4 regions of the Brenneria nigrifluens DSM 30175 genome follow, and region 3 is predicted to be linked to each of the others. Evidence: predicted binding sites of a transcription regulator. Region 3 holds the regulator's gene; each other region holds the start of a gene.
The links. Region 3 encodes Fur, which represses iron uptake genes when iron is present. Its sites were predicted from a motif close to ATAATAATGAGAACNACTATCAA; they were not measured.
Positions count from the first base shown of each region.

Region 1: EH206_RS18105 (Nramp family divalent metal transporter) is a predicted target of Fur. The motif match lies at 3,918-3,940, and genes of this name have one in related genera.
Region 2: EH206_RS14095 (siderophore-interacting protein) is a predicted target of Fur. The motif match lies at 4,659-4,681, and genes of this name have one in related genera.
Region 4: fepD (Fe(3+)-siderophore ABC transporter permease) is a predicted target of Fur. The motif match lies at 3,914-3,936, and genes of this name have one in related genera.

Region 1 is NZ_CP034036.1:3,854,898-3,862,983, reverse strand. Features, by position in the region: gene bamE (outer membrane protein assembly factor BamE) at 1-227, opposite strand, end outside; gene recN (DNA repair protein RecN) at 418-2,079, opposite strand; gene nadK (NAD(+) kinase) at 2,164-3,042, opposite strand; gene grpE (nucleotide exchange factor GrpE) at 3,175-3,753, shown strand; gene EH206_RS18105 (Nramp family divalent metal transporter) at 3,978-5,216, shown strand; gene nudK (GDP-mannose pyrophosphatase NudK) at 5,285-5,881, shown strand; gene maeB (NADP-dependent oxaloacetate-decarboxylating malate dehydrogenase) at 6,069-8,086, shown strand, end outside.
Region 2 is NZ_CP034036.1:2,988,598-2,996,683, forward strand. Features, by position in the region: gene EH206_RS14070 (GntR family transcriptional regulator) at 1-288, opposite strand, end outside; gene EH206_RS14075 (DUF2848 domain-containing protein) at 378-1,073, shown strand; gene EH206_RS14080 (amidase) at 1,073-2,422, shown strand; gene EH206_RS14085 (DUF4286 family protein) at 2,476-3,126, shown strand; gene EH206_RS14090 (MFS transporter) at 3,126-4,448, shown strand; gene EH206_RS14095 (siderophore-interacting protein) at 4,740-5,576, shown strand; gene EH206_RS14105 (condensation domain-containing protein) at 6,068-8,086, opposite strand, start outside.
Region 3 is NZ_CP034036.1:3,345,469-3,353,554, forward strand. Features, by position in the region: gene EH206_RS15610 (methyl-accepting chemotaxis protein) at 1-1,017, opposite strand, end outside; gene fldA (flavodoxin FldA) at 1,415-1,942, shown strand; gene fur (ferric iron uptake transcriptional regulator) at 2,273-2,722, shown strand; gene glnS (glutamine--tRNA ligase) at 2,888-4,546, opposite strand; gene nagE (N-acetylglucosamine-specific PTS transporter subunit IIBC) at 4,725-6,212, opposite strand; gene nagB (glucosamine-6-phosphate deaminase) at 6,531-7,331, shown strand; gene nagA (N-acetylglucosamine-6-phosphate deacetylase) at 7,352-8,086, shown strand, end outside.
Region 4 is NZ_CP034036.1:4,240,161-4,248,246, reverse strand. Features, by position in the region: gene serB (phosphoserine phosphatase) at 1-521, opposite strand, end outside; gene EH206_RS19940 (YtjB family periplasmic protein) at 687-1,367, shown strand; gene fepB (Fe2+-enterobactin ABC transporter substrate-binding protein) at 1,417-2,433, shown strand; gene entS (enterobactin transporter EntS) at 2,495-3,790, opposite strand; gene fepD (Fe(3+)-siderophore ABC transporter permease) at 3,973-5,016, shown strand; gene fepG (iron-enterobactin ABC transporter permease) at 5,024-6,058, shown strand; gene EH206_RS19915 (ABC transporter ATP-binding protein) at 6,081-6,878, shown strand; gene EH206_RS19910 (amino acid adenylation domain-containing protein) at 6,908-8,086, opposite strand, start outside.

The sequences.
Region 1 (8,086 bases), 510 kb from region 3:
ACGTAAAACCAGGTATCGCTGCCGAAGGGATCCTGCATCATCGGCGTTCCCAGTGTGTAAGCGACCTGCTGTTTGGTCATTCCGGTATGAATTTTGGCGACATCGCCCGGCGCCAGATAGTTTCCCTGATTGATGTCTGGCCGATAAACCACTTTCTCTAACGTGGAACAGCCGGCAGTCAGCATAACAACCACCGCAGCGACGACGGTCAGCGTTTTACAGCGCATAGTGATTATATTCCTTAAGGGCATAGGTTGACGATGATAATAGACCTTGCCTGAATTGAAAACCTGCAAGACCCCAGTATGACCCCGGGAAAGCAAAAAAGTTGGGATTTTTTGATATAGCGGGCTATCTCTTCGGACGGTTTAAAATATGGGGACGGGGAATGACTGGCCCCGTCCGTGGGGCGTGGGTTTACGCGGCCAACAGTTCTTTGGCGTTCGCCAGGGTATTTTTGGTCACGGCGCTGCCGCCTAGCAGGCGCGCCAGTTCCTGTAACCGGGCGCGTTTGTCCAGCGGTTGCATCAGCGTTTCCGTTTCCGCGCCGTCGGTCTGTTTGCTGACGAAGAAGTGCTGATGACCGCAGCCCGCGACCTGAGGCAGGTGGGTGACGCACATCACCTGTGTCGATTCGCCGAGCTGGCGCAGCATTTTGCCGACAATCGCCGCGGTCGGGCCGCTGATCCCCACGTCGACCTCATCAAAGATCAGCGCCGGTGTATCCATTTTTCTCGCGGTAATAACTTGAATGATCAGCGCGATACGGGAAAGTTCCCCGCCTGACGCCACCTTGGACAACGGCTGATGCGGTTGGCCGGGATTGGTGGTGACGCAAAACTCAATGCTGTCCGCGCCGCTGGCCGTTAAATGCTCGGGGGTAAACTTTACCTCAATGGTGAAGCGCCCGTGCGGCATCGCCAGATCGTGCATATTGGCGGTGATGAGCTGAGCCAGTTCACCGGCGTGATGCTGCCGACGAACGTGCAATTGCTCGGCGATATGCAGCGCCTGTTGATGATATTCGCTTACGGCGCGACTCAGGGCGTGGTGATCGTTTTCCTGCTGATCCAGTAGCTGCTGCTCTTCCAATAGCTGTTGATGGAGTGTCGGCAACCCTTCCGGCGGCACATGATGTTTACGCGCCAGCGATAACTGGCGGGATAGCCGTTGCTCAAGTTCGTATAGCCGGATCGGATCGAGATCCATTTGTTCGCTGTAGTGGCGCAGCTCATCGTTGGCTTCGCTGATTTGGATCCCCGCTTCCTCCAGCATGGAAAGTACGCCGGACAGCTTATCGTCCATGGCGACCAACTCGCCGAGCCGATGCTTGACGCCGTGCAGCATGCCGAGCATGTTTTGCTCTTCGTCATCGCTGAGCAGCTGTAACGTCTGCTGGCTAAGCGCCAGTAGCTGTCCGCTGTTCGCCAGACGCTTGTACTCGGCGTCAATCTGTTCGTATTCGCCGGGCTGGGGGGCAAACTCGTTCAGCTCTTTCAACTGGTATTGCAGCAGCTCGCGTCGCGCCTCCCGCTCGATGGCGGCCTGCTGCAACTGCGCCAGCGCCCGGCAGCTCTGGTGCCACTGCTGCCAGATTTGCCGCATGGCGCCAAGCAACAGGGGTTCATCCGCGTAGGCATCCAGCAGATGTTTCTGGTGGTCGGGTCTGAGCAGTAATTGATGGGCGTGCTGGCCGTGCAGTTGAATCAGATGCTGGCCGAGTTCGCGCAGTTGCGAGAGCGGCACCGCGGTGCCGTTGATAAAACCGCGGGAGCGGCCGTCGGCGCCAATCACCCGGCGTAACAGACACTCATTGCCGTCATCCAACTGGTTTTGTTCCAGCCACCGGCGGGCGGCGAGCGTATCGGCCAGCGAGAAACGGGCGCAGATATCCGCGCGGGCGGCTTCCGGCCTTACCATGCTGGCGTCGGAACGGTTTCCCAGACACAGGCCGAGAGCATCAATCGCAATGGATTTACCGGCGCCGGTTTCCCCGGTGATGACGCTCATTCCTGACTGAAAATCTATTTCCAATTCGCGCACGATGGCGAAGTTACTGATAGTGAGTTGCGCCAGCATGATAATTTCCTGTATGTAATAACAAGGTGTAATTGCATACAGTATAAACTGGTTTTATATACAGTAAAGCAGTGAGTGAAAATTTTAGAATAATTTTTTAGACCAGCCGAGTTTTGTGCTTAATGTATTGAAGTAACTGTAATTTTCAGGATGTATCAGGTTAAGGCAGTATTCGCTGCGGCGAATCAGCACCTCTTCCTTTTGCTGTATCGGCAGTGAAATCTGGCTGTCGCAGCTGATCTCCAGATCGCTGGTGATATGGGAAAATTTTAACCGGATGGTGCTGCTGCTGTTGATGACCAGCGGCCGGGCCGAGAGCGTATGGGGAAACATCGGCACGATGGCGATGGCATCCAGCGAGGGCGTGAGGATCGGGCCGCCGCCGGATAGTGAATAGGCGGTAGAGCCGGTCGGCGTGGAGATAATCAGTCCGTCCGAACGTTGCGAGAAGGCAAAGTTGTTATCGATATAGACTTCAAATTCGATCATGTGCGCCACTTTGCCGGGATGCAGCACCACTTCATTAATGGCGGTGCTAATGCTGCTGGGCTGATCGGCACGGCAGATATGCGCTTCCAGCATAAAGCGGCGTTCGCTCAGATAACGGCCGTTCAATACTTCGGATAACTGCTGCTGCGCGTGGTCGGGATCCAGATCGGTCAGGAATCCGAGATTGCCGCGGTTAACGCCGATAACCTGAATGTCATAGCGCGATAATACCCGCGCCGCCCCCAGCATATTGCCGTCGCCGCCAACCACTACCGCCAGATCGGCCTGTTGCCCGATATCGGCCAGGCTGGCGGTACGGGCATCCTTCAGGTTCAGATCGCGGGCGATCTGCTGTTCAATCAATACCGAATAACCTTTGCCGGTCAGCCAATGATAGAGCATTTCGTGGGTCGCCAGCGCGGTGGGATGGCGCGGGTGGCCGACTATGCCAATGCAATTAAACGGTTTATTCATTGCTGTCGTTATCCTCAGCGTGATGTGCCCGGAGCGGGTTGCAGCCAATATGTGACTGATTCCCTTGAATCCCCGGTTTTGATCCCCATAATAAGCAACTAGCGGGATTAATGCTAAAACGCGGAGAATTTCATGAGTAGTAAAGAACAGAATACGCCCGACGAGCAAGTCTTGGATCAAACGGAGACGGCAAAAGGGCAACAAGCGGAAGCCGAGTCGGGCTCGACCGACCCGCGTGATGAGCGTATCGCCGAGTTGACGGCGCAATTGAACGAGCTGCAACAGCGTGAGCGCGATAATGTACTGCGCGCCCGCGCCGAAGCCGACAATATCCGTCGCCGGGCGGAAATGGACGTCGAAAAGGCGCATAAGTTCGCCGTCGAGAAGTTCGCCAGCGAAATGTTGCCGGTGATTGACAACCTTGAACGTGCGCTGGATACGGCTGATAAATCCAACGAGGCGCTGGCGCCGGTGATTGAAGGCGTCGAACTGACGCTCAAATCGCTGCTGGATGCGGTGCGCAAGTTCGGTATCGAAGTGATTGAAGAGGTTAACGTTCCCTTTAACCCGGAAGTCCACCAGGCGATGACGATGCTGGAATCAGCCGATCATCAGCCTAATCACGTAATGCTGGTGATGCAAAAAGGCTACACGTTGAACGGACGTTTGCTGCGCCCGGCGATGGTGGCGGTATCTAAAGCGAAAGAGTGATTGGGTTTTATTCAATTTACCTTGCTGCAAACCCCATGCTCCGGCGTGGGGTTTTTTGTTTATACTGTATTAATGTTGATTGATATAAAAAGGTGTTTTTTATTTTCTGTATGAATCATCATCTTAGGCTATCAGAAGAATCGGCACTGCCGCTATAAATGCGCTTGATAATCATTATCGTTTATGTAAGGGTAGTAAAACAACAGCGTTAGAAGGGGCATATTATGCCGGATAGCCGTGTCGTCGAGTCAGCCAGCCGTAGATCGAGAAAGATAAAGCTTTCTTTGATGGGACCGGCCTTTATCGCGGCGATCGGTTACATCGATCCGGGTAACTTTGCGACCAATATCCAGTCCGGCGCCGCCTATGGCTATACCCTGCTGTGGGTGGTGGTCTGGGCCAATATCATGGCGATGCTGATCCAATTGCTGTCGGCCAAGCTGGGAATCGCCACCGGTAAAAACCTGGCTGAACTGATTCGCGATCGTTTTCCGCGGCCCGTGGTCTGGGCCTACTGGGTGCAAGCGGAGATTATCGCCATGGCCACCGATCTGGCTGAATTTATCGGGGCGGCCATCGGTTTTAAACTGCTGCTGGGGGTCTCTCTGCTTGAGGGCGCCATCCTGACCGGTATCGCCACCTTTCTGATTCTCATGCTGCAAAGTCGCGGGCAGAAGCCGCTGGAAATGGTGATTGGCGGCCTGTTGCTGTTTGTGGCGGCGGCCTACATCGTCGAGCTGGTATTTTCGCGTCCGGAAATGGCGGCGCTGGCCAAAGGGATGGCGCTCCCCAGCCTGCCGACGTCCGACGCCGTCTTTCTGGCGGCGGGCGTGCTGGGCGCAACCATCATGCCTCATGTTATTTACCTGCATTCTTCCCTGACGCAGCGCGAGGGTAAACATACCCGCGCGCAACGTTATGCGGCAACTAAAGTGGACGTGGCGATAGCCATGACGATAGCCGGGTTCGTCAATCTGGCGATGATGGCGACGGCCGCCGCGGCGTTCCATTTTAGCGGCAATCAGGATATTGCCGATCTGGATCGCGCCTATCTGACGCTGGAACCGTTATTGGGCCAGGCGGCGGCGACCATTTTCGGCCTGAGCCTGGTGGCGGCGGGACTCTCCTCGACCGTGGTCGGCACGCTGGCCGGGCAGGTGGTGATGCAGGGTTTTGTTCATTTCCATATTCCGCTGTGGGTTCGGCGTACCGTGACCATGCTACCCTCCTTTGTCGTTATCTGGTCGGGGATGGATCCCACCCGGGTGCTGGTGCTGAGCCAGGTGGTGCTGAGCTTCGGTATCGCGCTGGCGCTGGTTCCTTTGCTCTCATTTACCGGTAACCGGGAATTAATGGGGAGCATGGTAAACGGCCGTCTGGTGCAAAATAGCGGAAAAGCGATTGTTTTTATTGTCGTGGCGCTCAATGCTTATCTGCTCGTCAGTACGGCTTTCGGGCTATGACGCTACGTGCATTCCGCTACGTAGCGTCTTATCATCGGACACTGATTCTTCCTTGTTAGGGTTCCGTTATGTCGTCGCCAATTACCATTATCGAAAAGAAACTGTTGTCCGACCACTGGTTTATTCTTCATAAATATATCTATGATTTAAAAAGAAAAAACGGCGGCGTGGTACGCCAGATCCGCGAAGTGTACGACCGCGGAGACGGGGCGACCATCCTGATGTATAACCGCGAGAAGGGCACCGTCATTCTGACGCGCCAGTTCCGTATTCCCACCTATCTGAATGGCAATGAAAGCGGCATGCTGCTGGAAGCCTGCGCCGGTTTGCTGGACGACCATTCCCCCGAAGAGTGCATTCGCAACGAGGCGGTAGAGGAAACCGGCTATACGATCGGCAAGGTCGAAAAGCTGTTTGACGCCTATATGTCGCCCGGCGGCGTGACGGAACGGGTGCACTTCTTTGCCGCCGAGTACGATGAATCCCTGCGGGAAAACGCCGGAGGGGGCGTAGAGGATGAAGATATCGAGGTGCTGGAACTGCCTTTCGCGCAGGCGATGGACATGGTGAAAGACGGCCGTATCAAGGACGCGAAAACCATTATGCTGTTGCAGCATGCCTATATTGAGGGCTGGTTCGCCGAATGGGGAGTCGCCGGACGTTAACCGGCGGCATGAGCGACAACCCGCGTCGGCGGCAAAATCGAGTTGTAAATTAATTATATTAATTATATTAAGCGAAATTAAATCCCGCTTTTTGCCGCCCTTCAAAGTTTAACAAACCACACACATTATACTGGCCCCTTGTAATCTCATTAATTCTCCATAATGAAAATAGGTAAAGGGTGTAACAATGGACGATCAATTGAAACAGAGCGCATTGGATTTTCATCAGTTTCCGGTTCCAGGGAAAATTCAGGTTTCGCCGACGAAACCGTTGGCTACCCAGCGCGATCTGGCGCTGGCCTATTCTCCCGGCGTCGCGGCCCCTTGTCTTGAAATTGCCGAGGATCCGCTGGCCGCCTATAAATATACCGCGCGCGGGAATCTGGTGGCGGTGATCTCCAACGGCACCGCCGTGCTCGGCCTCGGTAATATCGGGGCGCTGGCCGGCAAGCCGGTGATGGAAGGCAAGGGCGTTCTATTTAAGAAGTTCTCCGGTATTGATGTATTCGATATTGAAGTGGACGAATTGGATCCAGATAAATTGATCGACGTTGTCGCCGCGCTGGAGCCGACGTTTGGCGGCATCAATCTGGAAGATATCAAGGCGCCGGAATGCTTCTATATTGAGAAAAAACTGCGTGAGCGCATGAAAATCCCGGTGTTCCACGACGACCAGCACGGCACCGCCATTATCTGTACCGCCGCGGTGCTGAACGGTCTGCGCGTGGTGGAGAAAAACATTTCCGATGTGCGTCTGGTGGTTTCCGGCGCCGGCGCGGCATCCATTGCCTGTCTGAATCTGCTGGTGGCGCTGGGACTTCAGAAACATAACATTGTCGTCTGTGATTCGCGCGGGGTGATTTATCAAGGCCGCGATGAAAATATGGAAGAAACCAAAGCGGCCTACGCCATTGAGGATAACGGCACGCGCAAGCTGGCGGACGTGATCCCCGACGCCGATATTTTCCTCGGCTGTTCCGGTCCGGGGGTATTGACGTCGGAGATGGTGAAAACCATGGCGCCGCGCCCGCTGATCCTGGCGCTGGCCAACCCTGAGCCGGAAATCCTGCCGCCGCTGGCGAAAGAAGTGCGCCCGGACGCCATTATCTGCACCGGCCGTTCGGACTATCCGAATCAGGTGAACAATGTGCTGTGTTTCCCGTTCATCTTCCGCGGCGCGCTGGATGTGGGCGCCACCACCATCAATGAAGAGATGAAGCTGGCGTGTGTGCATGCCATCGCCAATCTGGCGCTGGCGGAACAGAGCGAAGTGGTGGCTTCCGCCTATGGCGATCAGGACCTGTCGTTCGGGCCGGAGTATCTGATTCCGAAACCGTTCGATCCGCGTCTGATTATCAAAATCGCGCCGGCGGTGGCGAAAGCGGCGATGGAGTCCGGCGTGGCGACGCGGCCGATCGAGGATTTCGACGCCTATATCGAGAAACTCACCCAGTTCGTCTATAAAACCAACCTGTTTATGAAGCCGATTTTCTCCCAGGCGCGTCAGCAGCCGCGCCGCGTGGTGCTGGCCGAAGGGGAAGATCCGCGCGTACTGCATGCGACGCAGGAACTGGTGACCCTGGGGCTGGCGTTCCCGATATTGATCGGCCGCCCGAACGTTATCGAAATGCGTTTGCAGAAGCTGGGCCTGCAACTGACCATCGGCAAAGATTTTGAGGTGGTGAATAACGAATCCGACCCGCGCTTCAAAGAGTACTGGAGCGAATATTTCGAGATCATGAAGCGCCGCGGCATATCGCAGGAAAAGGCGCAGCGCGAGGTTATCGGCAATCCGACCCTGATCGGTTCCATTATGGTGCTGCGCGGCGAGGCGGATGCGCTGATCTGCGGCACCATCGGCACCTACGAAGAGCATTTCGACGTGGTGGAGAGAGTGTTCGGCTACCGCGAGGGCGTGCACGTGGCCGGCGCGATGAACGCGCTGATGCTGCCGAGCGGGAATACGTTTATTGCCGATACCTACGTCAACTCCGATCCTACGCCGGAGCAACTGGCCGAAATTACTCTGATGGCGGCGGACACCGTGCGTCGTTTCGGCATTGAGCCGAAGGTCGCCCTGTTGTCGCATTCGAGCTTCGGCACTTCTGATTCGCCCACCGCGCAGAAAATGCGCGCCACCCTGGCGCTGGTGAACAAACTGGCGCCGGAGCTGGAAGTCGACGGCGAGATGCACGGCGACGCCGC
Region 2 (8,086 bases), 360 kb from region 3:
AGATACCATAACGCCCTTACGCGGGATCACCTGGAGTAAGCCCTCGTTCGCCAGACGATGGATAGCCTGATTGACCGGCGTCCGGCCCATATCCAGGTCATTCATCACCTGCGCGGTATTCAAATACTCTCCGGGCTTGTAATTCAAGGTCACCAGCGACTGTTTAAATCGCCGGTAGGCCAGTTCGTTCTGCGACAGTCCGCTCTCCTCCACCGTCGACAATACCTGACGCCGCTCCTCAACGCTCTTCACCCATAGCTCCTGCAACAAAAAAGTCTTTAGACACATAGTACACAAAACATGGCACGAAAATCGCTTAATACCGTAATGAAAGTCGTGTGAAATTTCACAATAATTTTAGTCGGAGCGGGGATTTTATGAAACTGGTCTTTAATTTAGCGCAGAAAAGCGGCGCGGCGGCGCTGGAGGTTGATATCGATCGTCTGGTGATCGCCGGCTGGACCGGGCGCGATCGTCAGGCGGTTTTGCACCATATTCGGGAACTGGAAGCGATCGGCGTGCCTCAGCCTAGTGCAATTCCTCTGTTCTATCGCGTGGCGGCGAATCAGCTCACGCAATCCCCGGTGGTTGAAGTGATCGGCGACGCCAGTTCCGGCGAGGCCGAACCGTTAATCTTTTCCCACGGAGGCGAACTCTATGTTTCGCTGGCGTCGGATCATACCGATCGGCGGCTGGAAGCGCACAGCGTCGCGCTGTCGAAACAGCTGTGCGTCAAGCCGGTGGCGCGGGACGCCTGGCCGCTGCGCGAAGTCATCGAGCACTGGGACAGCCTGATTCTGCGCTCGTGGATCAAGGAGGACGGCGACTTCCGTCTCTATCAGGAGGGCACGCTGGCCGGCCTGCAACCGCCGATGACGCTGCTGCAACGCTATCTGGCGACGGACGCGCCCATCGCGGCGCAGGCTGACGGTCTGGCCATGACCTGCGGCACCATGGCGGCGATTGGCGGCATACGTCCGGCGGCGGAATTCCGCATGGCGCTGGTGGACGAACGTCTGGGCCGCACCCTGAGCCACAGCTATCGCAGCATTGAACTGCCGGTGGTGGCGTGATGGAAAAACTCACTTTACGACAGGCCGCCGCCGGGCTGGCGACGGGCGCGTTCACCAGCGTTGAGCTGACCGAGTCCGCGCTGGCGCGCATCGCCGACCCGCGGGGCGAAGGGGCGCGCGCCTTTACCAGGGTATACGCAGACGCGGCCGGACAACAGGCGCAGGCGGCCGACCGGCGGCGCGCGGCGGGCCGACCGCTCTCGGCGTTGGACGGCGTGCCGGTCTCCATCAAAGACCTGTTCGACGTCGCCGGCGAACCGACCGCCGCCGGCTCCCGCGTGCTGGCGGCGGCTCCGCCCGCCGCAAGCCACGCCGCCGTGGTGGCGCGCCTCTTGCAGGCCGGCGTCGTGGTGGTGGGCAAGACCAATATGACCGAATTCGCCTATTCCGGCCTGGGGATCAATCCGCACTACGGCACGCCGGCCAATCCGTGGGATCGCGACGCGCGGCGGATTCCGGGCGGCTCGTCTTCCGGCGCCGCGGTGGCGGTGGCGGACGGCATGTGTTTCGGCGCGGTCGGCAGCGATACCGGCGGCTCGGTGCGCATTCCGGCGGCATTCTGCGGACTGACAGGCTATAAGCCCACCGCCCGCCGTATTGATGACGCGGGGCTGCTGCCGCTATCGCCGTCACTGGACTCCATCGGCGTTATCGCGCACGGCGTCGCCGACTGTATCGCGCTGGACGGGCTAATCGCCGCGCAACCGCTGACGCCGCAGGCAAGACCGTTGGCGCAGGCGCGCTTTGGCGTGCCGCAAACGCTGGTGCTGGACGGACTGGACGACGCGGTCGCCGCGGCCTTCGATCTGACTCTGCGGCGTCTGGCGCAGGCGGGAGCGCGCATTGAAGCCGTGCCCTGCGCGGCGTTCGCCGAACTGGCCGCCATCAACGCCGCCGGCGGCTTCACCGCGCTGGAGTCATGGCGCTGGCATCAGTCATTGATCGCCGGCCATGCGGACGAGTACGACCCGCGGGTGCTGTCGCGTATTCGTCGCGGCGCCGCGCTGGGAGAAAGCGATCGGCTGCTGCTGGCGCAGCAGCGCGCCGACTGGCAGCGGCGGGTGAGCGCCGAAGTTCAGGACTACGATGCGCTGCTGATGCCCACCGTCCCCTTTATCGCCCCGACCATCGCCGAACTGGAGACGGATGACGACGCCTATTTCCGCATCAACGGCGCGGCGCTGCGCAATCCTTCGGTAATCAATTTCCTGGACGGCTGCGCCCTTTCGCTGCCGTGTCAGCCGCCGGGCGATGCCCCGGTCGGGCTGATGGCGGCGGGATTGCCGCTGCATGACGACGCGCTGCTGGGGTGGGCGCTGTCGATTGAGCGTTGCCTTGCCGACGCCTAATTTTCCGGCGGCATCGCCGTCTTATTTGAGTTAACAGGAGAATATCCATGGCTATTTCCCCTTCCCCCAATGGAATGCTGCTGGTCGCCACCGATGTCGCCGCGCAGGATGAGGCGGATTTCAATCGATGGTACGATCGCGAGCATGTGGAAGAACGAGTACGCATCCCCGGTTTCCTCAGCGGCACGCGCTATCAGGCGTCGCAGGGCGGCCGCAAATATCTTGGCCTGTATAAAACCCTTTCCCTGGAGTGCTTTACCTCGTCGGCCTATCAGGCCGCCTTTACCCGTCAGACCGCCTGGTCGGAAACCAATCTGCGCCGCATGCGCGATCCGATGCGCCGGGTCTGCGCGGTGCAAGCCGTGACCGGACAGGGCACCGGCAGCCAGCTCAGCATACTGGCGCTTGAACCGGCGCCGGATAGCGCGCTGATCGATAGCGTTCTGCGTCTGGGGGAAACGCTGTCGGCCGAAGCGGGATTTGTCGCCAGCAGCCTGCTGTTGCCGGACGCCGCGCTGAGCACGCCGCTGCCCAACGAGTCCCGCGATTCACGCCCCATGCTGCCGCTGCTGTTGGTGGAAAGCAGCGGCCCCGCCGCCGCCGCGCATCTGAGCGCCCTGGCGAGCCGCGCGTTGAACCTATCTGCCGATAACTTTCTGCACTACGCCTTCAATTGGCAACTTACCGCACAGGAGCTGAAATGATGAATACCGCTACCACCGAAACGGCGCCAGGGGCGTCGCCGCAGGAACAGACCGCCGCAACGCCGAATACCGGTAAGCTGGCCGCGGCCAGCTCCATCGGCACCGCGCTGGAATGGTATGACTTTACCGTTTACAACATTATGGCGGCGCTGATTTTCAATCATGTGTTTTTCCCGTCGTTCGACCCGCTGGTGGGCACCATTCTGGCGTTTTCCACCTATGCCGTCGGCTATGTTTCGCGGCCGATCGGCGGCATCGTCTTCGGCCACCTGGGCGACGTGCTGGGACGGCGTTTTGTGCTGGTCGCCACGCTGATCATCATGGGGGTGACCACGGCGCTGATGGGGATACTGCCCGGCTACGCAACCTGGGGGGTCTGGAGCCCGCTACTGCTGGTCACGCTGCGCTTTGTGCAGGGCATCGCGCTCGGGGGAGAATGGGCCGGCGCCGTGCTGCTGTCGATGGAGCACGGCAAGCCGCATCAGCGCGGGCGCAACGCTTCGTTCGCCCAGGTCGGGCCGTCCTGCGGCACGCTGATCGGCACCGGTTTTATTACGCTGGTTACGTTGTCGATGTCGGCGGACAGTTTCCAACTGTGGGGCTGGCGCATTCCCTTTCTGCTAAGCCTGGTGCTGGTCGTCTTCGGCCTGTGGCTGCGCCGCGGCGTCGGCGAGACGCCCGCCTTTCTCAAACTGGAAAAAAACAAGGATATTACCCAGGCGCCGATCCGCGAGGTGTTCAGCCGGCATCTGCGCTCGCTGCTGATCGCCGGCGGGGCGCGCATCGGTTCCGACGTGCTGTACGCGCTGGTGGTGGTCTTTACCCTGACCTACGTGACGACGGTGCTGCACCTGCCGCGGCCGCTGGCGCTGACGGCCACCATGCTGGGAGCCTGCGGCAACGCCATCGCCGTGCCGCTGTTCGGTATGCTTTCCGACCGCTTCGGACGTCGCCCGGTATATATGGGCGGCGCGCTGGCGGCGGTGATCTGGGCGTTTGTCTTCTTCGTACTGCTGGACAGCGCGCAGCCGGTGCAGATCTGCATCGCGGTGGTGGTCGGGTTGCTGATTCATGCGGCGATGTACGGGCCTCAGGCGGCGTTCGTCACCGAGCAGTTTCCCACCCACGTACGCTACGCGGGGTCGTCGCTGGCCTATACACTGGCGGGGATCGTCGGGGGCGGTTTTGCGCCATTGATCATCACGTCGCTATTCAGCGCTTACGGCGGCACGCTGGCGATCTCCCTGTATGTGTCGCTGGCGCTGTTTATCACCCTCTGGGCGGTATGGGCCGCCAGAGAAACGGCGCATAAGCCGCTTTAAAAGCGGGATCCGATCTGTTGCAGGGCTACAAAAGGCGCTACAACAGACCGGCAGGGGGCCGTTCAAACCACTCTTACGCTGAAAACGGAGTTGAGTAGTGGAACGGCCCTCCCTATCGTTACCTCAACCTTATTACTCGTCACCGCGGTTAACCGGAAAATCGCCCTTTATATCCCCGCCCTGAATGAAGGAAAAGATTTTACCATACGCTTGATAATGATAATTAATATTAAAAAAGATAGCTGATACACTGAACGGACAAAAAACCATCTTTCCTGAGGGAGAAGAACGATGTCCACACCAAACGAAGCCCCCAAGACGACGTACCGCCCGGCGCCTCCGCGGTTGGTACAGGTTAAAGAAATTAACGACATTACGCCCGGTCTGCGCTCTATTACCTTCAGCGGTGAAAATCTGCATGACTACCCGCCGGACTGCGAAGGCTGGCATCTGAAAATTCTGTTGCCCCGCGAAGGAGAGCAGAAGCCCGCATTACCCACCCTCACCCCGCAGGGACCGCAGTGGCGGGAGAATGAGGTGCCGCCGTTTATCAGAACCTACTCGGTACGCGCTATCCGGCTGGCGCAACGCGAACTTGATATTGAATTTGCCATGCACGACGGCGCCGAGGGGCCGGCGTTGAATTTTGCCCGGCGGGCGCGCCCCGGCGACTGGATAGGCATCTCCAATCCCGGCGGCCCCGATCCGATGCTGCCGGAAGCGAAGCACTATTTTATGGCCGGCGATCCCACTTCGCTGCCGGCGATCGCCGCCCTGTTGGAGAAAATGGCGCCCGAGGCGCAGGGTAAAGTGGTTATTCGCGTGGATAACGCCGGCGATACGCTGGATCTGCGCAAACCGGCGGGCGTGGAGGTCGTCTGGCTGACGGGGGATATCTCCCTGACGGACAGGCTGGTGGATATCTTTACCTCCTGGCCGTTACCCGCTCAGGACGTCACTTTCTGGATTGCCGGCGAAGACCGGATGATCAAAGCGCTGCGCCGTTATATCCGCCGGGAAAAGGGGTACGACCGCCAGCGGATCTACGCCATTCCCTACTGGCGCCACGGCTATGATGAAGAGCGTTATCACGATCTGCGGCATGAAATTATGGATAGTCAGGAGTAAGCCCCCAAAGGGCCGAGGGGTCCCCCACAAATCTGGGAAAGGGATGTCTGTAAGCGCAGTGAGGGTTTCGTGCGCACTAACCTCAGTCGATTTCTGCGACCGTCGAAGCACGCGCCCGACATGGGGCGGTTCAGGCGCCGCCGCCCCATGGCCCCGGGCTTTTCGCGAAATGATGAACCCCGTTGGGGTTCACCCTACGGGCCAACGCAAGCGTTGTTCCATTTTGCGTTGCAAAATGGTGTCGTCGCTACGCGATGCCTTCGGCGTTCGTGACCGCTGGTCGGGCCGCCATTGACGCGGAATACTCGTCCCATCCATGGGACTCGCCCTAACGGGCCAGCACAAGTGCTGTTCAAAAACGCTCCCGGCGTTTTTGTCCGGCGCGGCACTGGCTTTCGCGGCGTCCCTGCCGCTCACCCGGCGGTCACGCCCACCTCAGCGCGATTTTTTACGCGAAGGAAAACCTTTAAAACCCCTACCCCGCCCACCGCCTATACCAGGTTATCCTTACCTTCGGCCAGCAATAGCCGCCAGCCGTTAAGGGTGGGATTTTTCATCAGCGAGACGAAATCGACCTCGTACCCTTCACTGCGCCAGTGGGCGATCAACGACATAATGCGCACCGAATCCAGACCGTATTCGAGCAGGTTTTCATCATCGCCGATATCCTCGCCGTCAGCGTCGAGCATCGGCAACAGCAGCTCGCGCAGGCGCGCTTTGTCCCAGCCCGGCGTCATGGCGTCCGGCGCCGCAACCAGACTCGCGGGATTCTCCGCCTCCGGCGGCGGTAGCAGCGACGCCAGCGGCAACTGAGCCGCCCGCTTTTCCGCCAGGCGGGCAAACACCCTGGTAAGGGTGGCGGCGATCAGATCGACCCTTGCGGCGTCATAGTGTTGTGAGCGGTAGCTCATCAGCACGCGTATCGACGTCTCGCCGGCGATAATCTCTTCCATCACCTCGAACTGCAGGCCCAGCAGCGATTCGCTCTTTTGCGGATCCACCTGTCTGAAAGAGACGCGGCTCCCGTCATGCAAGGTAAAGCAGCCGTTCAGTTTGTTCTTGGCGTGCAACTGGATAAATACTTCGAATATATGCCGGCCGTCCGGGCTATCCCCGTCCGGCAGCGCTTCTTCAACCAGGTCGATGGGAACGTCGGTGTAAGGCATTGAGTGGTTAATATTGTTCTTCACCTGTTCGATAAGCGCGGCCAGCGTCATCCCCGCGCTGAAACGCAGGCGGTGCGCCACCACCGTGGTGAAATAGCCGATGGTGTCGAAGAAGCGGGCATCGTTGCGTCCGGACGCCGAGGTGCCGATAACCAGGTCGTCCGGCGCGCCCAGAGCATGAAGCGCGGCCGCAATACCGGCATAGGCGACGTTGAACAACGACGCGCCCTGTTCGCGGGCCAGCCGGTACAGACCGTCCGCCACCGCTCGTTCCATCTTCAGCTCCACCCATCCTCCGGCGCTGGAGGGTGGCGCGCCGCCGTTTTCCGCCGTCGCGGCGGCCTCAAACAGCGGCTTGCCGCGCTTTACGCCGCGCAGACTCTCGACCCAATAGTCGAGGTGCGCCTGATTGAGGCCCGCCTTATGCTGTTCTATGGCGAACTTATGGAACGGCGCCGGCCGGTTATGCCATACCGGCGAGCGGTTCGCCGCCCGGCAGGGATAGGCATAGGCCAGTTCGTCCATCAGCAGATTGACGGACCACTCATCCAGCACGATGTGATGAAACAGCAGGGAGAGGATCTGCTGCCCGCTTTCGTCATCGCGCATAAACCTGACGCGCAGCGGCAGTTCCGCCGCCAGGTTGAAGCGGTGTCCGGCTTCCTGCGCCAGCGCCGCGCGCCAGTCGTGCGCCGCGCATTGGTGCGAATATCCGAACCACTGATAATGGGGCAGATCGCCGAGCGCAACGATACGCTGCCGCACCCCGCCCTGCTCCTCGCCAAACAGCGTTCGCAGGCCGCTATGCCGTTCCAGCACGTCAAGCAGCGCCTGCCGGAACGCCGTCTCATCGACCGGGTCGAGAAAACGCAGGGCGAAGGGAATATTGAAGATGTCGCCGAATTCAAAGGCGGCGTAGGCTTTCCACAGCGATTCCTGCGCCAGAGACAGCGGCGCGATCGCTGCGTCGCCGTGCGCCGTTGGCGCCGCGGAGGACGCGGCGCTAAGTCCGTCGCCGCGCCGCGCCAGGGCGGCCAGCCCCCGGGCGGTGGGATGGCTGAACAGATCGTTGATATGGATTTCGATATCGCGCCCGCTGAGCAGCCGACCGATCACCCGCGTGGCGATCAGCGAATGGCCGCCAAAATCGAAAAAATCATCATCAAGGCTCATTTGCGGAGACGCCAGCGCCTCACGAAATTCGGCGAGGATAAGATCGGCTATCCCGTCCTGCTGCACCCCGTCTGACCCCGGCGGTGCGGCGGGCAACGCCTCATCCTCCTGCTGGCCCCCCCCCGCCGCGGCGCCGGGCAGGTTTACGGCCGCGGGCGACGCCGCCTCCGG
Region 3 (8,086 bases):
TTTCTTCGCCGTGGTGGACGCCTGCAAGGCCAACTGACTGGCATGGTTGGCATTTTCCGCGTTCTGTTTTACGGTGGCGGTCAGCTGTTCCATGCTGGCGGCCGTCTCTTCCAGCGCCGAAGCCTGCTGTTCGGTACGTGACGACAGATCGTTGTTTCCCGCGGCGATTTCCGACGCCCCCTGATAAATCGAGTCGGTACTGTTTCTGATGGTGCTGACCGTGTTCGCCAGGCTGGTTTGCATTTCACGCAACAGCGGGAATAACCTGCCGACGCAGTTACGGCCAAAATCCTTGATGGGCTTTCCCAACTGGCCGGAGGCAATCACGCCGAAGTGATCGCGCAAATCATTTAACGGCCGCACCAGGCATGTCACCAGATAGCGATCGGTAAAGAACAGCAGCAGCAGTCCGATAATCAACCCCGTCAGCAGAATATTTTGACCGATGGTGGTGATCTGTTCAAAACGTACGCCGGCCGCGGCAAATTTCTCCGAGCCAGCCTTATTGAAAGCGCTCATTGAAGCCCCGAACTGACGACTCAACGGCGGGACCACATTTTTAGCCTGCTCCTGGTATTCATCAAACTCGTTCGCCGCCGCTTTTTGATATGAAAGCTCAACGCCCTGAACAATCAAATTATGCCAGTCGCGGCTGACCGCCTGAACCAGCGCATCGTCCAGCCCTGCATGGTCGATGCCATAGAATGATACCAAATCCGCTTTTAACGTATTGAGCGCATTCAGCGCCGACGCCTGTTCTTTATCCGCCGTTTCATTATCGCCATTGCGGCGCGCATCCACGGCGCGGGCCAGGCGCGTGACCATCCGGAAATACTGATCGTTGCCCTGATTAACATAATTCATGTTTTGCACCAGCAGACTGCTGGTCTTGGACGTCGCCGTCATCTCCTTGAAGGAAAACATGGTATATAGCGACACGCCGCCCCATAACACGCAGAAAATGCCAAGTACCCACAACATGGCCGTTCTGATGGCAATGTTCTTTAAAAGTTTCATGGTTCACTCCAGACCTAACGCGCATAAAAAAGATGTTTTGATGGTTAATCAGCGTTGAAGTACAAAATTCAAGCCGCCGGGATATGTGGCCACTCCCTGGCGTTGATGTCCCGTAATATTTAACAAATAAAATCACTTAATTAATCGACAAAACTCAGAGAACATTTACCCCTATCACGGCTTTCGCCAGAGTTTGTTTTCTATTCTGTGAACAATTTCATAACCTTTTATAAATACAAATTTCTTGTCCCCCGGAATTTCAGTTAAAAAATACCCGCCACAATTTACTTCTCCTTACCGATACGAGTTTCTCATGCCGGTTGTGTCTGTTATTATTAGTCGATAAGCGGGTAAAAAACGGCACCATACCATTAAGAATCAAGAGGTTATTTAATTCATGGCACTGATAGGAATTTTCTTTGGCAGTGATACCGGCAATACCGAAAACATTGCCAAGACGATCCAACAGCAGCTGGGAACCGACGTTGCTGAAGTTCATGACATCGCCAAAAGCAGTAAAGAAGACCTTGAAGCTTTCGATATTCTATTGCTGGGTATCCCCACCTGGTATTACGGTGAAGCCCAATGCGACTGGGATGACTTTTTCCCTACGCTGGAAGAGATCGACTTTAGCGGCAAACTGGTCGCTCTGTTTGGCTGCGGCGATCAGGAGGATTATGCGGAATATTTCTGTGATGCCATGGGAACCATCCGCGATATCATCGAACCGCACGGCGCGACCATCATCGGACACTGGCCGACGGAAGGCTATTACTTTGAAGCGTCCAGAGGTCTGGCGGATGACAAACATTTCATCGGTCTGGCTATCGACGAAGATCGCCAGCCTGAACTGACCGCCGAGCGCGTTACCGCCTGGGTGAAACAGATCGGAGACGAGCTGAATTTGCCAGAACTGACGGCTTAAAACCACGTTTTGGCTCTGACAACTCCCCCGTCAGAGCCAAATCAATAGAAAAAACCTTTCATTAAGATTGATACATTTTTTTAACTTCCGGCCACAAATCTGTACAATACCCCTATCGGTTTTGTATGTTCTCCATCGTTTTCCTCATTTGCCAACAATGCATTGCGTGCTACCTCTGTATTGTGCGTGGGAATAACCTTGTTAACATTGCATGGTTTCCATTTTGAATGCACGGTTCTATAATTGAGACGCTATTATATTTTTTGAGCCGACCGATGCCATAGGCTAGATAGCCCCCATTGATTAAGTAAGCAACAGGACTAAACCCGCATGACTGACAATAATATCGCATTAAAGAAGGCCGGCCTGAAAGTCACTCTTCCGAGACTGAAAATTCTGGAAGTACTGCAGGATCCGGAGTGTCACCACGTCAGTGCGGAAGATTTATATAAGAAACTGATTGATATGGGCGAAGAGATCGGTTTAGCGACCGTCTACCGCGTACTGAATCAGTTTGATGATGCTGGTATCGTTACCCGCCATAATTTTGAAGGCGGAAAATCGGTTTTCGAACTGACCCAGCAACATCATCATGACCATCTGATTTGCCTGGATTGTGGCAGAGTGATTGAATTCCGTGATGAGTATATCGAAGCGCGGCAACGTGAAATCGCGGAAAGACACAGCATTAAACTGACCAACCACAGTTTGTATCTGTATGGCCATTGCAGTGAAGGGGATTGCCGTGAAGACGAAACCCTGCACGATGAAAAAAGATAAATCAACCGCATAAAAAAATCGCCGGGAGCGATTTTCAACGTCGTTCGCGACGGCCCATAGGGTGACGGGCAGGATAGCCCGTCATAATAAATCGCCGGGGCGATTTTTAACAAAATAAAACCGCCTCGGCGGTTTTATTTTTTTATCCTGTAGACAACCCTGCGGTTATCCCACCCAGGTATCCCGCAGACCCACCGTACGGTTAAATACCAGATGCTGCGGACTGGAATAAACCCGGTCGGCACAGAAATAGCCTTCCCGCTCAAACTGGTACGCTTTTTCCGCTTCCGCCTGCGCCAGGCTTGCCTCAACAAAGCCATGGGTCACTTGCAGCGATTCGGGATTGATGGTTGACAGGAAATCATCCGCCGCCCCGGGGTTGGCCACGCTGAACAACCTATCGTACAGCCGGAATTCCGCCGGCAGGCCATGCGCCACCGACACCCAGTGAATAACCCCTTTGACCTTGCGTCCATCGGCCGGATCCTTACTCAAAGTGTCCGGATCGTAGCTGCAATAGATGGCGGTGATAACCCCCTGCTCGTCTTTATCAATGCGCTCCGCTTTGACAACATAGGCATTGCGCAGGCGAACTTCCTTGCCCAGCACCAGACGCTTATATTGCTTATTGGCCTCTTCACGAAAATCCGCGCGATCGATATACACTTCGCGGCTGAAGGCCACCTGGCGGGAGCCCATTTCCGGCTTATTCGGATGGTTTGGCATGGTAACCAGCTCTTCATGTCCCGCAGGAAGGTTTTCAATCACCACCTTCACCGGATCCAGCACCGCCATGGCGCGCGGCGCATTGGCGTTAAGGTCGTCGCGGATACAGGACTCCAGCGCCGCCATTTCAACGTTATTATCCTGCTTGGTGACGCCGATACGGTAACAAAACTCGCGGATAGACGCGGCGCTGTAGCCACGGCGACGCAAACCGGAAATGGTCGGCATACGCGGATCGTCCCACCCTTCAACAATCTTTTCCGTTACCAGCTGGTTCAGCTTGCGCTTGGACATGATGGCGTATTCAAGATTAAGGCGGGAAAATTCATACTGCCGCGGATGGCAAGGTATGGTGATGTTATCCAGCACCCAGTCATACAGGCGGCGGTTATCCTGGAATTCCAGTGTACATAGCGAGTGCGTCACCCCTTCCAACGCATCGGAAATACAGTGGGTAAAATCATACATCGGATAGATGCACCACTTGTTGCCGGTCTGGTGGTGTTCGGCAAACTTGATCCGATACAGCACCGGATCGCGCATCACGATAAACGACGACGCCATATCAATCTTGGCGCGCAAACAGGCGGTTCCCTCGGCAAAGCCGCCGTTACGCATTTTTTCGAACAGCTCCAGGTTTTCCTGCACGCTGCGATCGCGGTAGGGACTATTTTTGCCCGGCGACGTCAGCGAACCACGGTATTCGCGGATCTGCTCCGGCGTCAGCTCGTCCACGTACGCCAATCCCTTACCGATCAGCTCCACCGCATACTGATGCAGCTGATCGAAATAATCGGAGGAATAACGCACATCGCCGCTCCATGAGAAACCCAGCCAGTTAACGTCGCGTTTGATCGACTCAACGTATTCAATATCTTCTTTTACCGGATTGGTATCGTCAAAACGCAGGTTGCATTGCCCGTTATAGTCCTGGGCGATACCGAAGTTGAGACAGATAGATTTCGCATGCCCGATATGCAGATAGCCGTTAGGCTCCGGCGGGAAGCGCGTCTGAATACGGTCATGCTTACCGGACGCCAGATCTTCATCAATAATCTGGCGGATAAAGTTTGTTGGGCGGGCTTCAGCCTCACTCATGCTTGGTTCCTCAATGCTTAAACGACATATAACCGCTAATGATCCAACAAGCCAAGCCGGGAAACAACCGTTAGTTTGATTAAATTCCCGGTGAGGAAAAAAAACGGAGCGAGATAGCAATCTCGCCCCGCGATTTCATCTATTTACCATGGTTCACACAGTAAGATGGCGCTTTACGCTACGCTTCGCTGACTTTTTTCAGCGCGGACGCGATGGACTCCGCCTGGGTGCCGACCACAATCTGCACATTCTGCTTATTCAGCCGGATAACGCCCGCCGCGCCCAGCCGCTTGGCCAAGGCTTCATCCACCAGGCTGGAATCCGCCACGTTCAAACGCAAGCGGGTGATGCAGGAATCAATGGCCAGCAGATTGTCTTTACCGCCGACGGCCTGTAAATAGCCGCGGGCCAGCGTGGTCATATCGCCCGACGCCGCCGCCGAGGCGTTTACATCATAGCCGTCCGCTTCACTGCCGCTTACCGACAGTTCGCGTCCCGGCGTCAGCAGATTGAAGCGCAGGATGGTGAAACGGAACGCCAGATAGTAAATAACGAAGAACGCCAACCCCTGCGGTATCAACATATACCACTGCGTCGCCAGCGGGTTGCGGGACGACAGCACCATATCAACCAGTCCGGCGCTAAAACCGAAACCGGCGATCCAATGCATGCTGGCCGCAATAAACACCGAGATCCCGGTGAGCAGCGCGTGCAGAACATACAGCACCGGCGCCACAAACATAAAGGAGAACTCCAGCGGCTCGGTGATGCCGGTAAAGAATGCGGCGAATGCCGCGGCAAGCATAATCCCCGCCACCTTGCTTTTATTCTCCGGGCGCGAGCAGTGATAAATAGCCAGCGCCGCCCCCGGCAGGCCGAACATCATAATCGGGAAGAACCCGGCCTGATAACGTCCGGTAATGCCGGCGACCGCTTTCCCCGCGTCGATGGACTGTTGTCCGGCCAGGAAATTCGGGATGTCGTTAATTCCGGCCACATCAAACCAGAACACCGAGTTCAGCGCATGGTGCAGACCGACGGGGATCAACAGGCGATTGAAAAAGGCGTAAATACCGGCGCCGGTCGCGCCCAACTGCTGAATATACTCGCCAAAAGCGACCAGCGCGTTATAAATGACCGGCCACGCATACATCAGGATAAAGGCGACCAGAATCATCAGGAATGAGGTGAGGATCGGCACCAGGCGCCGTCCGCTAAAGAATGACAGCGCTTTTGGCAGTTCCACCTGACTAAAGCGGTTATACAGCTCCGCGGAAATCACCCCGACCAGAATACCGATAAACTGGTTTTTAATATTGCCGAACGCGGCGGGCACCTGTTCCAGCGGAATTTTCTGGATCATCGACACCGCTTCCGGCGAACCGAGCGTGGTCAGCACAAGGTATCCGACGAAACCGGTCAAGGCCGCGGCGCCATCTTTATCCTTCGACATACCGTAAGCCACGCCGACGGCAAACAGCGCCGCCATATTTTCGATAATGGCCGCGCCCGATTTAATAAACAGCGCCGCCAGGGCATTTTCACTTCCCCAGCCGACCGGATCAATCCAGTAGCCAATCCCCATCAGGAGCGCGGCGGCGGGCAGCGTGGCGACTGGCACCATCAACGCCCGGCCGATTTTTTGCAAATAACCAAGAATACTCACATGTTCCTCTCTTCCCCTGTGGGACAAAAAACTGCCGGTTAAACCTGCTCACAGCCGGGTAAAACCACAACGGGTGGTTTTGGCATGGAGTGTAAGAAAAATATTTCGCTTCACAAATTAAACCCTACCATTATGTGATAACAATCACTAAAAAATCGCATATAAAAAGTTTATACCTGCATAAATCGCCAACTTATTTTAAGATGAAAAAAAACAGGCTACACTGATACGCACTGTTATTTCGCTGCTGAAACGCGCCGCCAAGGCGATTTAGCGCGATACTTATTTAATCGTCCTCAAACAATCAGGAGACCGCTGATGAGACTGATTCCTCTCTCTACCCCCGCTGAAGTCGGCAACTGGGCCGCACGTTATATCGTGCAGAAAATCAACGAATTCAACCCGAGCGCCGCCCGCCCTTTCGTGCTGGGCCTCCCCACCGGCGGTTCACCGCTGGAAGCCTACAAAGCGCTGGTGGCGATGCACCGGGCCGGAGAGGTGAGTTTTAAGCATGTGGTGACGTTCAATATGGATGAATATGTCGGCCTGCCCGCCGAACATCCGCAAAGCTATCGCAGCTTTATGCAGCAGAATTTATTCAATCACGTTGATATTCCTTCGGAAAACATTAACCTGTTGAATGGCAACGCGGAAGATATCGCAGCGGAATGTCGCCGTTACGAAGAGAAAATCAAGTCTTACGGCAAGATCCACCTGTTTATGGGAGGCGTAGGAAATGACGGGCATATCGCTTTCAATGAACCCGCCTCTTCTTTAGCTTCCCGAACTCGAATCAAAACCCTGACGGAAGAGACGCGCCTCGCCAACTCTCGTTTCTTTGACGGCGATGTTAACCTGGTGCCGAAATTCGCCCTTACCGTCGGCGTCGGCACCCTGCTGGATGCCGAGGAGGTAATGATCCTGGTCACCGGACGCAACAAGGCCCAGGCATTACAGGCCGCGGTGGAAGGAAACGTAAACCATATGTGGACCATCAGTTGCCTGCAACTTCACGCCAAAGCGGTAATGGTATGCGACGAACCGTCGACGATGGAGCTGAAAATCAAAACCGTTAAATATTTCCGTGAGTTAGAAACGGAACAGATGAAAAATCTTTAATCAGTGGTCGGGAGTCGACGATGTACGCTTTAACAAACGGCCGGATTTATACCGGCCACCAGGCGCTGGATAATCACGCGGTGGTGATTGCCGACGGTCTGATAGAGAACGTTTGCCCCGTTAGCGACCTTCCCGCCGGGCTGAAAAGGCATGACCTTGGCGGCGCGTCGCTCGCCCCCGGATTTATCGATCTCCAGCTAAACGGCTGCGGCGGGGTTCAGTTCAACGACTCGCTGGAATCCATCTCGGTGCAAACGCTGGAAACCATGCATCAGACCAACCTGAAAGCGGGCTGCACCAGTTTTTTGCCTACGCTTATCACCTGCAGCGATGAGTTTATGAAGCACGGCGTGGAAGTGATGCGCGCCTATCTGGCGCAGAACAGCTTCCAGGCGCTGGGCCTGCACCTCGAAGGCCCCTGGCTGAACGTAATAAAAAAAGGCACGCACAACGCCGACTTTATTCGTCAACCGGCGCAGGAACTGGTGGATTTCCTGTGCGCCAACGCGGACGTCATCAGCAAAATCACCCTGGCGCCGGAAAAAGTCTCCCCGGCGATAATCCGCCAGTTGGCGGACGCCGGCATCGTGGTTTCCGCCGGCCACTCCAACGCCACCTGGGAACAGGCCAAACGGGGCTTTGCCTGCGGCATTAGCTTCGCCACCCACCTGTTCAACGCCATGCCTTATCTCACCGGCCGCGAACCCGGCCTGGTCGGCGCCGTTTATGACGCCCCTGAAATCTATTGCGGCATT
Region 4 (8,086 bases), 890 kb from region 3:
AGAATATGCGCATCGGCGCCTTTCAAGGTGCCCACCCGCTGGCGCAGGCTGGCGGCAAAGTCCAGCTCGCCGCGCATCGCCCGTTCGGTCACTTCGGCCACCAAATCGCCGGTGCCCGCCAGTTTGGCGATTTCGTCGATGCATTCAATCTGAATCGCGGTGGAGTCCATATCCATCACCAGCAAACCCGGCGACCGCAGGGTGGGGGCGTTGCGCATGGGGGCAACGTCCATATTCAGTTCATGCGCCAGCTTGCTCGCCCGCGGCGTCAGCGTGCCCGCCAGCCGCACCACCTGATAATCCCCCACGCTCCACGCGCTGACAATCACCATCGCCGCGCCCAGTCGACGCTGATAGCGGGCCAGCAAATTCTTGTCCAGCACGTCGCTGTACAGCACCCAGCCGCTATCCCCGGCGCGGTAATCGAGCGGCATCACTTCATCGCCGCTCAGCGACAGCGGCAGTCCGGGCCAATGGTTAATCTCGTCCGGGAGATCACGATAGGTCAGACTATTCGTCATGGGGCAGATCCTCTACTGGCGGTAATGATATGACTGGGTACAATATGTTCGGCGCGTGTACGTATCCGGCAGCCACAAAGATATCGGTCGCAAAACAGGGCAACAAGCTATCCTATCGTCAACGCTTCTGGCAACATAAAGTATCCAAAACGCGTAAGGATTATCATGGTTCGGGCCCGGATAAAATTCCGCCTTCATCGTACAGCCATTGTGCTGATTTGCTTAACTCTGCTGGTGATATTGATGCAGGGGGCGTCCTATTTCAGCCTGAGCCACCAGATGGCGCGCTCCGAGCAGGTTGAAGAGCTGGCGCGCACCTTGACCAGACAGGTCGCCTACTCCCTGTCGCCGCTGATGGAAAGCGCCGCCGACGACAGCCAGAAAATTCATGACATCCTCAGGCAACTCACCGATCATAGCCGCATTCTGGATGCCGGCATTTATCAGCAGGACGGTTCGCTGCTGGCCCGCGCCGGCGAGCAGGTTCCACTCCGGGACCGGCTGGCGCTGGATGGTAACCGGGTCGGCAGCTACTTTAATCATCAACTGGTGCAGCCGATCGAGGGGAAAGACGGCCCGATAGGGTTTCTGCGCGTTACCCTCGATACGCATGTGCTGGCGACGGAAGCGAAGCAGGTGGATAACACCACCAATATTCTGCGTTTAATGATCCTGCTGTCGCTGGCCATCGGCATCATTCTGACCCGCACCCTGCTGCAGAACCGCCGCACCCGCTGGCAGCAGTCGCCCTATCTGCTCACCGCCGGCACGCCGGTAAAGGAGGATGACGGCGCGGAGGATGAAGCCGGCGCGGATGGCGACGGGCGGGGAAAGAAGGAAGGTTAGTGGCTCAATGCCGGTATTTTCAGTCAGATATCAGAGGAATAACACGGTCATGCACGGTATGTTAAGCGTTATTGTTCGTAGAATAGTTGTCATCATATGCGGTGTATTGCTGGCCGTTATCGCCATAGGTTGCGATAACAACGAGGTTTCCTCTCCTTCATCCGTTCAGCCGCAACCTGACGGTTGGCCGCGCACCTTCCAGACGCTCAAGGGGCCGCTGACGTTACCCCGTCCGCCGCAGCGCATTGTCTCAACCAGCGTGACGATTACCGGTTCTCTGTTGGCGATAAACGCGCCGGTTATCGGCTCAGGCGCCACCAGTCCCAATGTATCCGTCGCCGATGGCCGGGGTTTTTTCTCCCAGTGGAGTAAAGTGGCCGCGGAGCGCGGCGTGAAGCCGCTTTATATTACTGAACCCAATGCGGAGGCGGTTGCCGCGGTCGCGCCCGATCTGATTGTTATCGCGGCTACCGGCGGAGATTCAGCGTTGAAGTTGTACGATCAACTGGCGGCCATTGCTCCGACGCTGGTGATCGACTACGGCGATAAAAGCTGGCAGCAGTTGTCCCGGCAATTGGGTGATATCACCGGGCATAAAGCGGATGCCGAGAGGGCGATCGCGCAGTTTGAACAACGGGTGCAGGCGGTAAAACAGGCAATTACCTTGCCGCCGCAGCCGGTCTCTGCTCTGGTCTACTACGAGGACGGGCGCGGGGCGAATATCTGGACCAAGGCATCGGCTCAGGGGCAGTTGCTGAGCGAACTCGGTTTTCAGCTCGCCACCCTGCCGGAGGGGGTAAAAACCGAGACCAAGCAGGGTAAGCGCCAGGATATTGTGCAGATTTCCGGTGAAAATATGGCGGATAGCCTGAACGGTAAAAGCCTGCTGCTGTTTTCCGCCGATGACAGCCTTATCCGCGAAGTGATGGCGAATCCGTTCCTCAGTCACCTGGAACCTGTGATAAACCATCATATCTGGGCGATGGGAACAGATACCTTCCGGCTGGACTATTACAGCGCCAGCAATATGCTCGGCAATATTGAGCGATATTTTGCCAAGTCCTAGATTGCCTCCACGGTTATCCGTGGGGGCAATAACGGCGATTCGCGGTGCAGTGAACGGGAGATCAGGGCTGGCCGGCTGGTTCTGTGTCCGCGTCGGAAGATGGCCTGTCCGTTTCGTGCAATAAGGCCGGATCGCCCAGGGTACAATGACGCAACGGGCGTATGCAGGCGGCCAGCAGCATGCACAATAGCGCGGCTGCGGCGCCGAATGACAGAATGCTCATCGCCGGCGTTAATACTTTTCCCATCATTCCCAGCCCTAAAGCGCCGATTGAATCTCCCGTCACATCCTGCGCGGTTCCCAGACTGTTTACCCGTCCCAGCAGGTGATCCGGGGTATGGCTTTGGATCAGGGTAAACTGCAGCAACGAGGTAATCGCGTTCAGGTAGCCATAGCATACCAGCGCGAACAGGGCAGGTATGATATTGCCCGCCAGCCCGAGCGAAGCCACGGACAGAAACGCGCCCACGGCGCACCCCAGCAGGATGCGGCCCGGCCGCTGCACCCGCGAAACCCAGCCGCTGGTGAAAGCTCCCATCATGGCGCCCAGAGGGACCGCGGAATACATTAGTCCGATGGCGGATGGCCCGGCATGATATACGTCGCCGGCCAGCGCGGGGAAGAGTACGCGCATGGCGCCCACGATGCTCACCAGCATACCAATCAGCACCACGCTGCCGACGATTTTATGCGCACAGACAAATTTTATCCCGCTTGCCAGCGCGCGCAGCGGATGTTCCGGCTGCTGCTGTTCCGGCTTCATGGTCGGCAGACGCACCAGCGGGAGCAGTGTGGCCAATGTCCCTACTGCGGCCACGGCAAAATTCCAGCCCACGCCGCCAGCCACAATAATGACCCCGCCCAGCGCCGGCGACAGAATGGCGCCGAGTCTGACGGTCAGCATGCTCAGCGCGCCGGCGGCGGGAAGGTTCTTTCGTCCCACCAACAGCGGGATTACCGCCATCAGCGCCGTCATGCCCAACGCGCCGAAAAAACCATCCCAGGCGGCCAGCACATACAGCGCGATCAGCGACGGCGCGTCGGCAAAGGCATTGATACTCAGCGCGACAAAACCCAGCCCGCAGGTTCCCCGGGCGAACAGGATCAGCTTGCGGCGATCGAAACGATCCGCCAGTACGCCCCCCAGTATCAACCCCGCGAACATGCCGACGCCGTCCAGGGCGACGGCAATCCCCACCTGAAGCGTGGAGCCCGTCATGTTTTGGATCTGTACGGGCACCCCGACGGCCAGCATGCCAAGCGCGAATACCGATAACATACGGGCAACGAAGATCGCCCGGAAATGCCTATTGTTTTTCAGCAAGCTGAAATCAAGCAGGATGGATGATTTAGCCATGGTTTTCCCTGCAAAGGAGGATTAGTAAGCGGTCCGGCGAATCAGCCGGGTGTCAATCCGGCAAACACAAGGTATATGTCAATGTATTTGATGAAAAAGTCATGCTACCATAGCTTGGCTTCAACGTTAATGATAATAATAATCATATACATTTAAATTGGTTAAGAGGGCTATAATCGGAGATGTCACATCATCCGACACACCATGATGCCGTACGCCCGGCCCCCTTTTTTCTCCAGCGCGGCCGTTTGCGGCGTCTGTCCGGGGTGGCGATCGCGCTGGGCGTTATTGCGCTGGCCGCTGTCGCCAGCCTGATGCTGGGCGCCAAGTCTATTCCTCCGCAAACCGTTTGGTTAAGCCTGACGGGGCAGCTTGCCAACGCCGACAGCACCATCATTCTGAATGCCCGTCTGCCGCGCACGCTGGCGGGGATTATTGTCGGCATGGCGCTGGGGGGCGCCGGCGCGGTAATACAGGCGCTGACCCGTAATCCGCTGGCGGATCCCGGTATTCTGGGCGTCAACGCCGGCGCCAGTTTCGCCATTGTGCTGGGCATTACCCTGTTCGGCATTACCGGCATGGCGTCCTGGCTCGGCTTTGCCTGGGGCGGCGTGCTGGTGACCAGTATTGTGGTGTGGATTATCGGTACGTTGAGCGGCGGGCGTATTAATCCTGTCCGGCTGACGCTCGCCGGCGTTGCGTTAAGCGCGGTATTAACCGGCATCACCTCTTCCATTTCATTGCTTAATCCACAGGCGTTTGATCAACTGCGTATCTGGGAAGCCGGTACGCTGGACGTTCGTTCCATGCACAATATCGCGCTGGCCACCCCGACCATTATCCTTGGCTGCATACTGGCCCTGATGGCCGCCCGCTCGCTGAATACCCTCAGCATGGGGGAAGATATCGCCGCCGCGCTGGGAACCAACGTCATTCTGGTTCGCTGTCTGGCGATGCTGGCGATTATGCTGCTGTGCGGCTCCGCCACCGCGCTGGTCGGCCCCATCGGTTTTGTCGGTCTGATGATCCCGCATATCGCGCGCTGGTGGGCGGGATCGGATCAGCGCTGGATCCTGATTTACTCCCTGCTGTTCGCGCCCATTCTGCTGCTCTGTGCGGATATTGCCGGACGCCTGTTGGTTCCGGGCGAACTGCGGGTTTCCATTGTTACCGCCTTTATTGGCGCGCCAGTACTGATTTGGCTGGTGCGCCAACGTAAAGCCTGAGGAAAATATGATCACCAGAACGCTCAGCCTTAGTGCGCCTTTCGGGCTGATAAGCGGTCGGTTCTCCCGCCGCGTAATATGGATTAACGGCATATTGCTCATCGCCAGTACGTTGCTGGTTATTCTGGCCGTCAGTCTCGGCACCCTGCAATTATCGCCGTTCGATATCTGGCAGGCGTTGACCGGCAAGGGAGAACCGGGCACCGTCACCGTCGTCACCCAGTGGCGCACTCCGCGGGCGGTTATGGCTTTGCTTCTGGGCGCGGCCCTCGGGGTCAGCGGAGCGATTTTTCAGTCCATTATACGCAACCCGCTGGGCAGCCCGGATATTATCGGCTTCAGCAGCGGGGCTTATACCGGCGCCTTAGTCACCATTATTTTACTAAATGGCGGCTACTACGAGATCGCCAGCGGGGCGGTGACCGGCGGCGTCATTACCGCGGCGGCGGTCTATCTGCTGGCATGGCGAGAGGGCATAGTGGGATTTCGCCTGATTATCGTCGGTATTGCGATTAGCGCGATACTGGCGGCCTTTAATACCTGGCTGATCATTACCGGATCGCTGGAGAGCGCCATGACCGCCGCGCTGTGGGGAACGGGGTCATTAAACGGCGTGACCTGGGCCAAAGGGCAGCCCGCCGTGGCGATTATTCCCATCGCCATCGCGGCGGCGCTGCTGATGGGAAAGCGTTTGCAACTGCTGGAAATGGGGGATGACAGCGCGCGATCGCTGGGGGTTAATGCGGAAGCCAGCAGGCTGTGGCTCATGCTGTTCGGCGTTATCCTGACCGCCGTGGTGACGGCGACGGCCGGTCCCATCTCCTTTATTGCGCTGGCGGCGCCGCAAATCGCCCGTCGTTTAATGCGGGCCAGTTCAGTACCGTTATTTTCATCAGCCATGATCGGGGCCATTTTGCTGTTGTCGGCTGATATTGTCGCCCAGCACGCCTTTGCCGGAGTACAGCTCCCGGTGGGGGCGGTCACCGTCAGCATCGGGGGCATTTACCTGATCTGGCTGCTGGTTCGTGAATCACGTCGTTAACCGTTAAAAGAGTGAAATAGTCATGACGCATTTTCTTCACGCATCGAATCTGACTCTGGGGTATGACAAAAAAATCATTGCCGAGGATCTGAGCGTCACGATTCCCGACAACCAATTCAGCGTGATTATCGGTCCCAATGCCTGCGGCAAATCCACGTTGTTAAGGGCGCTATGCCGGCTGCTGAAACCGCTGGCGGGCGAAGTATTGCTGGATGGTAAAAACATCCAGCGTATACCGACCAAAGCGCTGGCTAGGCAGATCGGCCTGCTGCCGCAGCAGGCGATTGTTCCGGATAATATTACGGTGGCCGACCTGGTGGCGCGCGGCCGTTATCCCCATCAGACGCTGTTGCGCCAATGGAGCCAGGCGGACAAGGATGCGGTGGAGCAGGCGATGGTCGCCACCAACGTCAGCGATCTCGCCGAGCGCAGCGTGGATGAGTTATCCGGCGGTCAGCGCCAGCGCGTATGGATCGCCATGGTGCTGGCCCAGCAGACTCCGTTGCTGCTGCTGGATGAACCGACAACCTGGCTGGATATCGCTCATCAGATTGAACTGCTCGATCTTTTTCGTACGCTTAATCAGCAGCATGGGCGAACGCTGATCGCCGTGCTGCACGATCTCAATCAGGCGTGCCGCTATGCGGATCACCTGATTGTGCTGAGTGCGGGACAGGTGGTGACCCAGGGAAAACCTGCCGATATCATCAGCAGCGGACTGGTGAAGCAGGTATTCGGCATGTCATGCGTAATTATTGACGATCCGGTATCCCATACGCCGTTGATTGTGCCCTGCGGACGTTATCACCCGGTCCCTTAAGGCCGGGCGATAAACGTCGCTCCTCTCCTTTATCGTGCAAGCTGCGGGTAGTCTGACAACAGGCGGCTCAACTGCGGTCCCAGATGCGTCAATGACGCCGGCGACAGAATATCGGCGTGTTCGCAAGGCTGCGGATAGGTCGTCAGCGCGCCGACGTAGGGCGCCCAGGCTGCCGACACATCCATTCCCGCCGGCAGCGTGTGTGTGGCGATAAACAGCGTGGCCACACCCGCGTAATGAGGTGTGGCGGCGTCCGACAGTAAACGCACCGCATCCTTATAGTTGGCAACGATACTGTTGAACATCGCTGCTTTCTCAGCCCGCAACTGCGGATCAGACTCTTCTTCCGTCGCCGCCATAAAGGCGGCCTGTTCATGCGCCACCTCCTGACGGGCCTCCTCTTCGCTGGGACCGGTCCAGTCCTGCCCTTCCGGCGGATAGGTATCCAGCAGACCAAGGAACGCCACCGATTGTCCCGCCTGTTGTAGCCGCGCGGCGATCCCCTGCGCTAGCGTGCCGCCCAGCGAATATCCCAGCAGGAAGTACGGGCCTTCCGGCTGAATGCGACGGATGGCGTCCAGATGATGCTCGCACATCGCCGCCACATCGTTACAACGGGCGATAACCCCTTGCGGTCGCGGCGATTGCAGCCCGACTATCGGATACTTGCCGTCAAGGTAACGCAGCAACCCCGCATACTGCCAGGCAAAACCGGAGGCCGGATGCAGGCAGAACAGTACCGGGCCTGTGCCCGCGCGCAACGGCATGGTTTCGCCAATCCCCCGACTTTCCGCCGAATCGGCGCTCTGTTGCCCGTCGAGCAACGCCGCGATTTTTTCAACGCTGCGGGCCGCCATAATCTGGCCGACGCTCAGCGGCTGATGCAGACGACGACGGATTTCCGCCGTCAGGCGCATCGCCAGCAGCGAGTGTCCCCCCAGCGCAAAGAAATCCTCATCGGCAAACACCGTATCCCGTTCGAGAATCTCGGCAAACAGGGAAGCCAGTAAGCGCTCGGTGTCGGACGCCGGTACGCGGCCGCTCTCCCGTCGCATTTGCGGATCCGGCAATGCCTTCCGGTCCAGTTTACCGTTGGCGCTGAGGGGAAATTCGCTCATCGGTACATAGCAGACCGGCAGCATATGTGCGGGCAACTGCTGCGTCAGCGCCTGATGCAGGTCATCGGTATCCAGCGCGACGCCCGCTTG